2 regions of the Rhodococcus sp. AC861 genome follow, and region 1 is predicted to be linked to the other one. Evidence: riboswitches for the same ligand, from Rfam matches in the RefSeq annotation. Region 1 holds a riboswitch; the other holds the start of a gene.

Region 1 (5,946 bases):
CCGCATCCCGGTATCGCCCGAGTTGATCCGCGAAACTGTCTGTCGTGGAACGGAAGCCGAGGAAACCGGCTTGTCGACTCTTCGTCATGTCGGTCAGGCATTCCATGTCGCGCCCGAGGTCCGCATCGGTGTGCCACCAGGACGCCAAGCGAGTGACGTCAGATTCGACCAGGTCGTATTTCTCCGCGATACGCCGCCACACGGCAGGGGCATCGGACATCCGCGGTTCGAGCGGTCGCGGCTCGGAATCGAAGCCGACCGGCTCCACCCCGAAATGCGCCGCGATGCGCGGCCATAACCAACGCCACCGGAAAACGTCGCCGTTGGCAATGTTGAGCGCTTCGTTCGCGCCGTTCTCTGCGGTCGATGCCCAGATCATCTGTTCGGCCAACAACCCGGCGTCCGTGACGTCTGTCAGGCCGTCCCACTGGGTCTGCGAGCCGGGGAAGACGAACGGCGCCCCGGTCTCCTTGCAGATGGTCGCGTACACGGACAACGTGAGCGCCATGTTCATCGCATTGCCCACCGCGAAGCCGAAGATCGTGTGCGCTCGATGCACGCTCCAGGTGTAGCCGAGTCGCTCCGCCCCGGCGAACAACTCGTCCTCCTGGGCGTAGTAGAAGTTCGGGGTGTCGAGTCGATCCTCGGACTCGTGGAACGGCGTTTCGGCCGTGACGGCGTCGCCGTATGCATCGAACGGTCCCAGGTAGTGCTTGAGTCCGGTCATCAGGGCAACGTGGCGTACCGATTTCTCGTCCGCCAGTGCGTCGACGGTATTGCGCAGGGTCGCCGTGTTGACCTCGATGTTCTCGGCTTCGGTGTCCTGCTTCATCCACGCGGTGAAGAAGACGATGTCGGGAGCGGTTCCTCGCAGTGCCTCACGGAGCCCAGCGATGTCCATCAGGTCCGCGGTCACCGGTGTCACCCCCTCCACCGGGAGCGAGGTCTTGCGAGACAGCCCGTAGGTGGTCCACCCGGCCTCGACGAGTTGGCGGCAGATGGTCTGCCCCGATATGCCGGTCGCGCCGACGACGAGCGCCGTGCCCGGACGTGGTGAAGCCATGGACGAAGTGCCTCCGCTCTGGGGATCGCGTGTCGATCCCGCCGTCCGGCTACCCGTGGGCGCCGAGACGCAATCAGGAGGGCGTGAGCGAGGAGGACATCACGGTGTCGCATAGCCGTGCGAGCGATACTCCGTCGGCACGCGAGCGCTGTACGAGTACCCGTACCGCGTCGTCACGGTCCACACCGAGCTGCTCCATCACTATTCCTGTGCACTGGTCCAGCGACGCGACCGTGGACAGTGCGGTCACGTACCGCACCGCGTCGTTGGAGGACGCGGCGGCGATGACCTCGTCGAGCCGCTCGGAGAGCGCTGCCAGAGCCTCGGCCGGTCTGCCGGACCGTGCCCGACGGCTGTGTAGTTCGACCAGGGTGGCGGCGACGGCGGCCGATGCGTCGAGGGTGTCCGAGTGTGTCCGCCGATGGAACACGGTGTCGTGACCGATGGCGATGCGATCGCGTCCGCCTTGTTTCGCGGCGTACATCGCCTCGTCGGCGCGGGCGATCATCGCATCGAGCGCAGCGTCGACGTCGATGACGTTGTCGGTCCGGTCGAGGGTCGACGGGTGTGCTCGCGATGTTCCGATGCTGACCGTGACCGCGCATTCGGCGCGGACGGACCGCAGTACCGACAGTGCGACGTCGGCTCCGGGAGCGTGGTGGGCGACGACGAGGAATTCTTCTCCGCCGAGTCGCGCGACGATGGCGCCGCGAGGCACCGCGGACACGATCGTTCGGGCGACCGACTCCAGGGTCCGGTCGCCGTACGTGTGTCCGTGCGTGTCGTTCACGGCTTTGAAGTTGTCGATGTCGATGACCGAGGCGGTGATCGTCGCGTCCAGGCCTACCGCCGTGCGGAGCATCCCGTCGAGGAGCGGCAGAACACCTCGCCTGTTGAGTAGCCCCGTCAGGACGTCCGTTCGCGCCAGCAGGTCGTACCGGCGGCTCACGTCCGCCATCGACATGCGCAGGCTCCAGACCAGCAGAACCGGCACGACGACGATGGTGAGCGACGCGCCGGCGGCGACGGCGTCCGCTCCCCGGCTGGACGCGGAGTCCACACACAGGGCGGTCCCCAGGCCGGCCGCGAGGGTGGCGAACGCGGTGGCCGTCCTCGGCGGGGATGCCGAGGCCGCCAACACCGGCACGATCGTCAACAGCGCACTGACTGTCAACGTGTCGGCCGGGTCCGCGATACCGACCGCAGCCGCCGCGGTGCCGACCACCGCCATCGCGCCCGTGACCACGAATTGGCGTTCGGTCAATCGTCCGGTCCGGACCACGATGCCGACCACGACGACGGCAAGAACGATGGCGAGCGCCGTGGCCACCACGGGAACGAGACCGGGGTGGAACAAGCCGGGAATGCCCCATCCGGCTGCGAGTAGGAATGCGGACATGGTCACGGTGGTGGCCATCGCCAGTGATCGACGATCCTGGAATCGTCGCGAGGTCGACACGGCGGGCAGGTGTCGAGACGCTGACGTGAACCGACTGCGACGACCGGCATCGCTGTGTCGTCTCACACGAGTACCTCGGTTCCTGACCCACCGGCGGGAAGTCCAACTGTTCCGATGAGGGTACCGATTCACGGGCCTGACCGGGGCGTTCGAGCGCGAACAGGCGCTGCACCCGGCACCGGTCTCGTCGTCGGAGCAGGACGGCGACCGCATTGTCACGAGTCAGAATCACCGTGATCTCATTAGATCGAGGCGAAATCTGTTGCGCGATTTGACGTCTCGATGTTCCGGGTCTAGATTTCTGCTCACCATCAGGAGCGACCGAGAGACCTGGCTCGTCGACGTCGCAGCAACCCCCCTCTCCTGTCGAGGGTGTGGGTGCTACCGCCAGGACCGATGGAGGAGCACCGATGAACCACGATCCGCGGCGACGCCTGCACGTCGACCTGTGCCGAGTGAGCACCTGCGTCTGTACGCGCTGCTCCTGACTCGCGACCCCGACTTCCCGCCTCGAAAGGCCCCCCGATGTGCCCTGCTGTCTCGACCCCTGACCCTTTTCTCCGGTTCGTCCGGTGACGCAACTCGACGCTCGCCCCTCCGCGGCCGCCGCGGTGGACGACGTCCGTGACGAGGACCTCGTCGTCGCACGGACCTGGCATCCCTGGCGGTGGATCATCGCCGTCGCCACGCTGGTGGTGGTGGCGCAGTTCGGGCACGGACTGGCCACGAACGCCGGATGGGACTGGGGGACCTTCGCTCAGTACTTCACGGCCGCATCGGTCATGTCGGCACTCTGGCTGACCATCCAATTGACGTTCTGGGGAACGCTGATCGGGTTCGCCATCGGTATCGCACTCGCAGTAGCTCGGTTGTCGGCCAACCCGGTGCTGCAGGTGATCGCCTGGTTCTACATCTGGGCGTTCCGATCCATCCCGCTCATCGTGCAGCTGTTGTTCTGGTTCAACATCGCGTACCTCTACCAGACGCTGTCGCTCGGAATCCCGTTCGGACCCAGCTTCTTCCGGTTCGATGTCAACAACGTGATCAGTGGCTCCACGGCGGCCATCATCGGCCTGGCGCTGCACCAGGCGGCGTACTCCGCCGAGATCGTGCGGGCCGGCATCATCTCGGTCGATCAGGGTCAGCTGGAAGCAGCTGCGGCGCTCGGAATCCCGAAGCGGCGTGAATTCTTCAAGATCGTTCTCCCGCAGGCGATGCGGGGGATCCTGCCGAATGCGGCGAACGAAGTCATCAGCCTGTTCAAAGGCACGTCCATCGTGTCGGTCATGGCGATCGCCGAGCTGTTCTATCAAGTGCAGGTCATCTACGGCCGCAGCGGCCGCGTCGTTCCGCTGCTGATGGTGGCGACAGTCTGGTACATCATCCTCACGTCGATTCTGTCGATCGTGCAGTTCTACGTGGAGCGCCACTACGCGAAGGGTGCGGTACGCACCGTCCCGCTGACGCCACTGCAGCAGATACGGAAGCGATTCTCCGAGATCACCTTCGCCCCGAGAGGAGCAACACGATGACGCACTCCGTCGACGACTCCACCTATGCGGTCGAGGTGCGAGGTGTGCACAAGTCCTTCGGTGCGCTGAAGGTTCTCGACGGCGTGGACCTCGTCGTTCGTCCGGGTGAGGTCACCGCGATCATCGGCCCGTCCGGGTCCGGGAAATCGACACTCCTGCGGGTGCTCAACCACCTCGAGAAGGTCGATCGAGGAACGGTTCGCGTCGATGGTGACCTGGTCGGATATCGCCGCAGAGGCGCCAAGCTGCACGAACTCAGCGGCCGGGAGATTCTTCGACAGCGATCGAGGATCGGGTTCGTCTTCCAGAACTTCAACCTCTTCCCGCACCTGACCGTGCTGGAGAACGTGGTCGAGGCGCCGGTGTCGGCGCAGAAGCGCCCGCGTGCAGAGGTCGAGACCGAGGCGCTCGCGTTGCTCGAGCGTGTCGGTGTCGGAGCCAAGGCCCACGACTACCCCCGTCGCCTGTCCGGTGGTCAACAGCAACGCGTCGCCATCGCTCGGGCGCTGGCTCTGCGACCGAAGGTGATCCTGTTCGACGAGCCCACCTCGGCTCTCGATCCGGAACTGGTGGGTGAAGTTCTCGAAGTCATCCGCGATCTCGCCAGGGACGGGGCCACGCTCGTCATCGTCACGCACGAAGTCGCATTCGCCCGGGAGATCGCCGACACGGTGGTCTTCATGGACGGCGGCGTGATCGTCGAGCAGGGTACTCCCGCGGAACTCCTCGATTCACCCACACAGGACCGCACCAAGGCGTTCCTCGCACACGTTCTCTGACACCTCACTCGTCTTGCACTTCTCACCCACAAGGAACAGCCATGTCCGCACCACGAAGAACCGTCGCCCTCCTCACCGCTGCATTCGCCGCCGTCACCCTGACCGCGACGGCGTGCAGTGAGCCGACCGCCGAGTCCGAGGTCGTCACGACCGGAGGCCAGGTTTTCGACCTCACTCCCGAACAGTCGGGACGAGTCCGCGCGGAGAAGGTCGACGAGATCGCGGCCGAGGTTCCACAGGCCATCCGCGACCGCGGCACCCTCGTCGTCACCGGAGCCAGCGGCACGGCGCCGCCGCTGCGCTTCTACGCCACAGACGACACCACGACCGTCGGCTCCGAGGTCGACTTCTCGTATCTGATCGCCGACATCCTCGGTCTCACACCGCAGATCGAGGTCGCCGACTGGTCGCAGAACTTCGTCAAGGTCGATTCGGGCGAGAACGACGTGTTCATCTCCAACGTGACGGTGACCGAGGAGCGGAAGGACAAGTACGACTTCGCGACCTACCGTCTGGACAACATCGCGTTCGAGGCGAAGAAGGACAGTGGCTGGACAGTGTCGAAGAGGCAGGACATCGCCGGGAAGAAGATCGGTGTCGGTTCCGGAACGAACCAGGAGCAGCTCCTGGTGGACTGGAACGCGCAGAACGTGGCGGAGGGTCTCGCTCCGGCCGAGATCGCCTACTACCAGCAGACATCGGACTACTACCTCGCCTTGGGCTCGGGGCGTATCGACGGCTACCTCGGCCCCAACCCGTCCGCGATCTACCACGCCGCGACCGGTGGGGAGACGGAAGTGGTGGGCACCCTGTCCGGCGCCGGTGATGCACTGCAGGGTGAGATCGCTGTGCTGACGAAGAAGGACAACGGGCTCATCCAGGCCGTGCACGACGCCATCGACCACGCGATCGAGGACGGCAGCTACCAGAAGGTTCTCGATCGCTGGGGTCTGCAGAGCGAGGCCGTGCAGACCTCGGAGATCAACCCGCCCGGACTTCCGCGGCAGTGACCGTCGACGCCGGCATCGGCGACTCCGGGATCCAGTTCATGAGCATCACGCAGGACGATCCCCTGGCCGCGCCGCTACTGCACGACCTCGCGCGCGAGTACGC
Region 2 (5,946 bases), on a different contig from region 1:
GGTGACATGGGAGTCGCCGGTGAGTGCGTGTTCGACCAGCACGACGTTGTCCCGCGCCGGAGACACCTCTCCCCACCGCTGCACCACGACGGTCGCGTCGGGAACCACGCGACCGCTCTCGAGGGGAACGTCGCCGATGTGCACGGTGCCCACCCGCCCGTCCGCCGGCGGAAATGCCGACGAACGAGCGAGCGAGGGGAGATCGAGTGTCAAGATGCTGCCCGGAAACCCTTCTCCAGATCGGCGAGGATGTCGTCGATTCCCTCGATACCGACGGCGAGTCGAACGAGCCCCGGCGTCACGCCGGAGGCCGCCTGCTCCTCGGGCGACAACTGCGAATGCGTCGTCGACGCGGGGTGGATGACCAAGGAACGCACGTCACCGATATTAGCGACATGGCTGTGTAGTTCCAGGGCGTCGACGAAACGTTTTCCGGCCTCGAGCCCACCGGTGAGCTCGAACGCCACGATGGCTCCGGCTCCGCGCGGCGCCAGTTCCCGGCCACGGTCGTACCAGGGCGACGACGGGAGTCCGGCGTAGTTGACACTGACGACCTCCGCGCGGTTCTCGAGGAACGTCGCCACGGCGGTCGCGTTCTGCACGTGCCGCTCGAGTCGCAGGGACAGAGTCTCGATGCCCTGCCCGATGAGGAAGGCGTTGAACGGGGACACCGCGGCGCCGATGTCGCGGAGCAACTGCACACGCGCCTTGAGGGCGTACGCGGGCGCACCCAGATCGGCGAACACCACACCGTGGTAGCTGGGATCAGGGGTGGTGAAGTTGGTGAAGCGGCCCTGCGTCCAGTCGAAGCCGCCGCCGTCCACGATGACGCCGGCGATGGCCGTGCCGTGGCCGCCGAGGTACTTGGTGGCCGAGTGCACCACAATGTCCGCGCCGTGCTTCAGCGGCTGGATCAGGTACGGGGTCGCGACCGTGTTGTCGACGATCAGCGGAATGCCGTGGCGATGAGCGACATCGGAGACGCCGCGGATGTCGAAGATGTCGTTCTTCGGGTTGGAAATGGTCTCCCCGTAGAACGCCTTCGTCTCGGGGCGGACCGCCTTGTCCCACTGGTCGAGGTCGTCGGGATCGTCGACGAACGAGACGGTGATGCCCAGCTTCGGCAGCGTGTAGTGGAAGAGGTTGTACGTGCCGCCGTACAGACGCGGGCTGGAGACGACGTGGTCGCCGGTCTCGGCGATGTTCAGGATCGCCAGCGTCTCGGCGGCCTGGCCGGACGCGACGAGCAGTGCGGCGACGCCGCCCTCGAGGGAGGCGATGCGCTGCTCCACGACGTCCTGCGTGGGGTTCATGATGCGGGTGTAGATGTTGCCGGGCTCGGCCAGTCCGAACAGTGCTGCCGCGTGATCGGTGCTGTCGAACGTGTACGAGGTGGTCTGGTAGATCGGCAGGGCGCGTGCGTGGGTCGTCGCATCGGGAACCTGTCCGACGTGGACCTGGCGGGTCTCGAAACTCCAGTTCAGAGCCGGATCTTCGACGGGCGCACCCACCGCGTCGACGACATCGGATCCCGAGACGTCGGGCGCGGAGACCTCGGGCGCGGGAGAGTTCGGGTCGGAGTAATTGTCGGTCATGTCTGTCGTGCTCCTCGTGGAGGTGGCGTGCAGGGAATCCACGTCGGAACGCACCACGTCTGCCGCACGAGTCACCGTCACCGTGTGCAGAGCGCAGTAGGCGAGCCGAGCTTCGTGGAGAAAGAAGTATCGGGGCCTATCGCGAGCTACAACACATGGTGGAAACCTCCGAGGTGCCGGTCGGTGGGCCCGAGGGATCGGGCCCGCGCTTGCTCTCGCTCCGCACGATCACGGACCGAGTAACCCGGTCATCACCCGGGGCACCCCACCGCGGTTGGAGGGTTGCCGGCCAGCAAGCCGGGGCTCGATGCTGGCGCTCATGACCTTGGCAGGAATGGTAGCGGGTCGTTCCCGGGAGTCGGAAGGGTGGCCGAACTCACGGTCGTTCGATTGGCGAATGACCTGGCCGGGGTTCAGACTGGAACATGCGAAGGCGCCTTTCGGGGCGCCTTGTCCGTTTCACGGGTCCTTACCTTCTGAATCGATCATGAACCGCACCACCGACCACGAAAGAGAGCTTGTGACACCCCCCTCCGTCGCTTTCGACGTCCTCCCGTCCGCACCCGCCGCGGCACCTGCCGTGACGGATCGGCAGCGTGTCCGTCGTCGACGCGTGGCGATGTCGGCGCTGGCGCTCGGCGGCTTCGGTATCGGCACCACCGAGTTCGTGTCCATGGGTCTGCTCCCCGACATGGCGACCTCGATGTCGGTGTCCGAGCCCAGCGCGGGCCACCTCATCTCCGCCTACGCACTCGGCGTCGTCGTCGGCGCCCCCGTGATCGCGGCACTGGCGGCACGGGTTCCTCGCCGCACCCTTCTCCTCGCTCTGATGGTTGCCTTCACGCTGGGCAACCTCGGCACCGTCTTCGCGCCGAGCTTCCACGAACTCATGGCGTCACGATTCGTCGCCGGGTTGCCCCACGGCGCCTACTTCGGTGTTGCGGCGCTGGTCGCGGCCCACCTCGCGGATCCCGGCAAGCGTGCCAAATCGGTGGCGATGGTGATGATGGGTCTGTCCGTCGCCAACGTGGTGGGTGTTCCTGCCGCGACGTGGATCGGACAGGCCTTCGGGTGGCGCAGCGCCTTCGGCATCGTCGCGATCATCGGAGCACTCACCGTCACCGCGCTCGCGGTGTGGTTGCCTCGGCTCGACTCGATGCCGACCACGGACACTCGAACCGAACTCGGAGCATTCCGCCGCACCCAGGTGTGGATGACACTGTTCGTCGGCATGGTCGGGTTCGGCGGCATGTTCGCCGTGTACACCTACATCGCGACCACGTTGACCGACGTGTCCGGCCTGTCCAAGGCAGCTGTTCCCGTTGCGCTGATGATCTACGGACTGGGCATGGTGGCCGGCAACTTCCTCGGTGGATGGATCGCCGACCGCATGCTGGTTCCCGGTCTGTTCCTCGCCATGACCTCGGTCGCGGTGAGCCTGGCCGTGTTCGTCGCGGCGGCGCACAACCCGGTCACCGCGCTGATCGTCGTCTTCCTCATCGCAGCCTCCGGGTCCGCGATCGTGCCCGGCCTGCAGACGCGTCTGATGGACGTCGCCGCCGACGCGCAGACGCTGGCAGCCTCGCTGAACCACGCCGCGTTCAACTTCGCGAACGCCCTCGGCGCCGCTCTCGGCGGTGCCGTCATCGCCGCCGGCTTCGGATACACGGCCCCCGCCGTGGTCGGTGCGGGCCTGGCGATAGCCGGTATCGCCGTCCTCGCCACCTCCGTTGCGATGCAGCGCCGGACGGACGCCCGGGCAGTAGTGGTCTGAGCTCGGATACGGTTCTCCGGTGTCTCACACCATCACCTCGGTCAACGTCAACGGCATCCGCGCAGCAGTGCGTAAGGGAATGCTCGACTGGCTCGCGACGTCCGGCGCGGACGTGATCTGCCTGCAGGAAACTCGCGCGACCGACGACGAAGTCCTGTCCTGCCTCGGCCCCGCGCTGGACGGTGGCAGGCAGGGTGCGGGGTGGCACCTGGCGTCCGCGGAGCCGTCCGTGAAGGGACGCAACGGGGTAGCAATCCTGTCGAGGACGCCGGCCGAATCGGTCCGGATCGGCTTCGGTGACGCCGAATTCGACGAGTCGGGCCGGTACATCGAGGCGCGTTACCCTGCGGTCGGCGCCGATCCTGCCGTCACCGTCGCAAGCCTGTATCTGCCCTCGGGTGAGGTGGGTACCGAGAAGCAGGCGTCGAAGGAACGGTTCATGGCAGCGTTCGCGCACCACCTGGACGCGTCGGGATCGTCGGGCGAGCACCACGTCGTGTGCGGCGACTGGAACATCGCGCACACGGAGCTGGATCTGAAGAACTGGAAGGGGAACCGGACCAAGTCCGGCTTCCTTGCGTCGGAGCGCGCGTGGCTGGACTCGTTCATCGGCGAGACCGGAGCCTGGACGGATGTCGTGCGAGCACTGCACCCGGACCAGGACGGTCCCTACAGCTGGTGGTCGTACCGCGGCAAAGCCTTCGACAACGACGCGGGATGGCGCATCGACTATCAGATGGCCACCACCGACTACGCCGACCGAGCGAAGGACGCCGTGGTCGAACGTGCCGACAGTTACGACCTCCGATGGTCGGATCACGCGCCGGTCACCGTCGTGTACCGCTAGACCGCCGGCTCGGCGGTCACCTCCGGCGACGCGGCGCGTGATCCGTCAGAGCGCCGCTGCGAGCCGGTGGTATGCCGCGTTCCAGCGCAACGTGCGCTGGAAGCCCCTCGTTGTCGTGTCGGCGTCGATGGTGAGCAGTTCCACGGCGATCATGTCCGAGAATGCTTCGAGCACAGCGATATCGAGCGCGGTGCTCATCACGGTGTGGTGCGGTGCCCCGGCGGTCAGCCACGATTCCGCGGACACCGACAGCGACGGCTCGGGCTTCCACACCGCGCACGCCACCGGCAGCTGGGGCAGTGCCTCGTCGGGCTCGACGACTTCGACGACGTTGGCCGTCAGGCGGAACCGTTCACCGACGTCCGACAGTCCCACGATGATGCCGGGGCCGGGATCCGCGGTGAACCGCATGCGCACAGGGTCTTCGCGGCCGCCGATGGAGAGCGGGTGGATCTCCACCGTGGGCCGCGACGTGGTGATGGACGGGCACACCTCGAGCATGTGAGCGCCGAGAATCTTCTCCTCGCCGGGAACGAGATGGTAGGTGTAGTCCTCCATGAAGGACGTTCCGCCGTCCAGGCCGGCAGCCATGGTCTTCATGGCGCGCAACAACATCGAGGTCTTCCAGTCGCCCTCTCCGCCGAATCCGTAGCCGTCGGCCATCAAACGCTGCACGGCCAGGCCGGGCAGTTGTCGTAGCCCGCCGAGATCCTCGAAGTTGGTGGTGAAGGCTCCGAATCCACCGTCGGACAGGAACTGCCGCATTCCGGCTTCCACGCGCGCGCCGTAGCGCAGCGACTCGTGACGGTCACCGCCCGGCCGCAGTTCGGAGGCGACGTCGTAGACGTCCACGTATTCGGCGACCAGATCGTCGATCGCACTGTCGCCGACGCCGTCCACCACCTCCACGAGGTCGTTCACCCCGTAGGTGTTGACCGAGACACCGAAACGCAGCTGCGCCTCGACCTTGTCGCCCTCGGTGACGGCGACGTCGCGCATGTTGTCGCCGAAGCGGGCGAGCTTGAGTGTGCGCATCTCCGCGCGACCGATCGCTGCGCGGGCCCACTGGTCCACCCTCGTGACCACGGTCGGGTTGTCGACGTGCCCGGCGACCGTGGTGCGCAGCACGCCGACTCGCGACTGGATGTGGCCGAACTCGCGATCACCGTGCGCAGCCTGATTGAGGTTCATGAACTCCATGTCGATGGTGGACCAGGGCAACGACATTCCCGCTTGCGTGTGCAGGTGCAGCAGCGGCACGTCGAGTGCGTCCAACCCTGCGATCCACATCTTCGCGGGGGAGAAGGTGTGCATCCACGTGATCACACCGATGCAGTCGGCGGCAGCGTTGGCTTCGCGCATCTGCGTCAGGATCGACGACGCGTCGAGTAGCACCGGCTTCCAGACCACGCTCACGCTCAGCTTCGCGTCCAATTTGTCGGCGATCTCGCGGGACTGTGTGGCGACCTGGTCGAGAGTCTCTGGGCCGTACAGGCCCTGGCTGCCGGTCAGGAACCACACCTCCGGACGAGCTGTGCCGGAGACCGGGGTGGACGTGGATGCAGCGGACATGGGGAGAACCTCCTGTGCCGTCCGCGGATCGCGGCGGCGAGAACGGGTGGAGCGGAAAGTGGAGACGGTCTGTCGATCAGCGCTGGCCGTACACGTTCTGATATCGCTCGTGCAGGGCGTCGACGGCGGCGGGCGGGATGCGCAGCGGTTGGCCGAGT

Evidence for each region. A riboswitch is a leader RNA that binds a small molecule or an ion and turns the genes downstream of it on or off. The one in region 1 is predicted to bind S-adenosylmethionine.
Region 2: it holds a riboswitch for S-adenosylmethionine, as region 1 does, so the genes downstream of both, AC0IX4_RS17805 (bifunctional o-acetylhomoserine/o-acetylserine sulfhydrylase) here and AC0IX4_RS15280 (amino acid ABC transporter permease) in region 1, are expected to answer to the same signal.

What each region holds. Positions count from the first base shown of each region.
Region 1 is NZ_CEEDMW010000004.1:377,420-383,365, forward strand. It holds gene AC0IX4_RS15270 (SDR family oxidoreductase) at 1-1,063, opposite strand, end outside; gene AC0IX4_RS15275 (diguanylate cyclase) at 1,137-2,522, opposite strand; SAM riboswitch class I at 2,828-2,925, shown strand; gene AC0IX4_RS15280 (amino acid ABC transporter permease) at 3,095-4,054, shown strand; gene AC0IX4_RS15285 (amino acid ABC transporter ATP-binding protein) at 4,051-4,833, shown strand; gene AC0IX4_RS15290 (ABC transporter substrate-binding protein) at 4,875-5,843, shown strand; gene AC0IX4_RS15295 (GNAT family N-acetyltransferase) at 5,882-5,946, shown strand, end outside.
Region 2 is NZ_CEEDMW010000005.1:327,629-333,574, reverse strand. It holds gene metX (homoserine O-acetyltransferase MetX) at 1-213, opposite strand, end outside; gene AC0IX4_RS17805 (bifunctional o-acetylhomoserine/o-acetylserine sulfhydrylase) at 210-1,595, opposite strand; SAM riboswitch class IV at 1,796-1,920, opposite strand; gene AC0IX4_RS17800 (MFS transporter) at 2,116-3,369, shown strand; gene AC0IX4_RS17795 (exodeoxyribonuclease III) at 3,389-4,216, shown strand; gene araA (L-arabinose isomerase) at 4,262-5,788, opposite strand; gene AC0IX4_RS17785 (L-ribulose-5-phosphate 4-epimerase) at 5,865-5,946, opposite strand, start outside.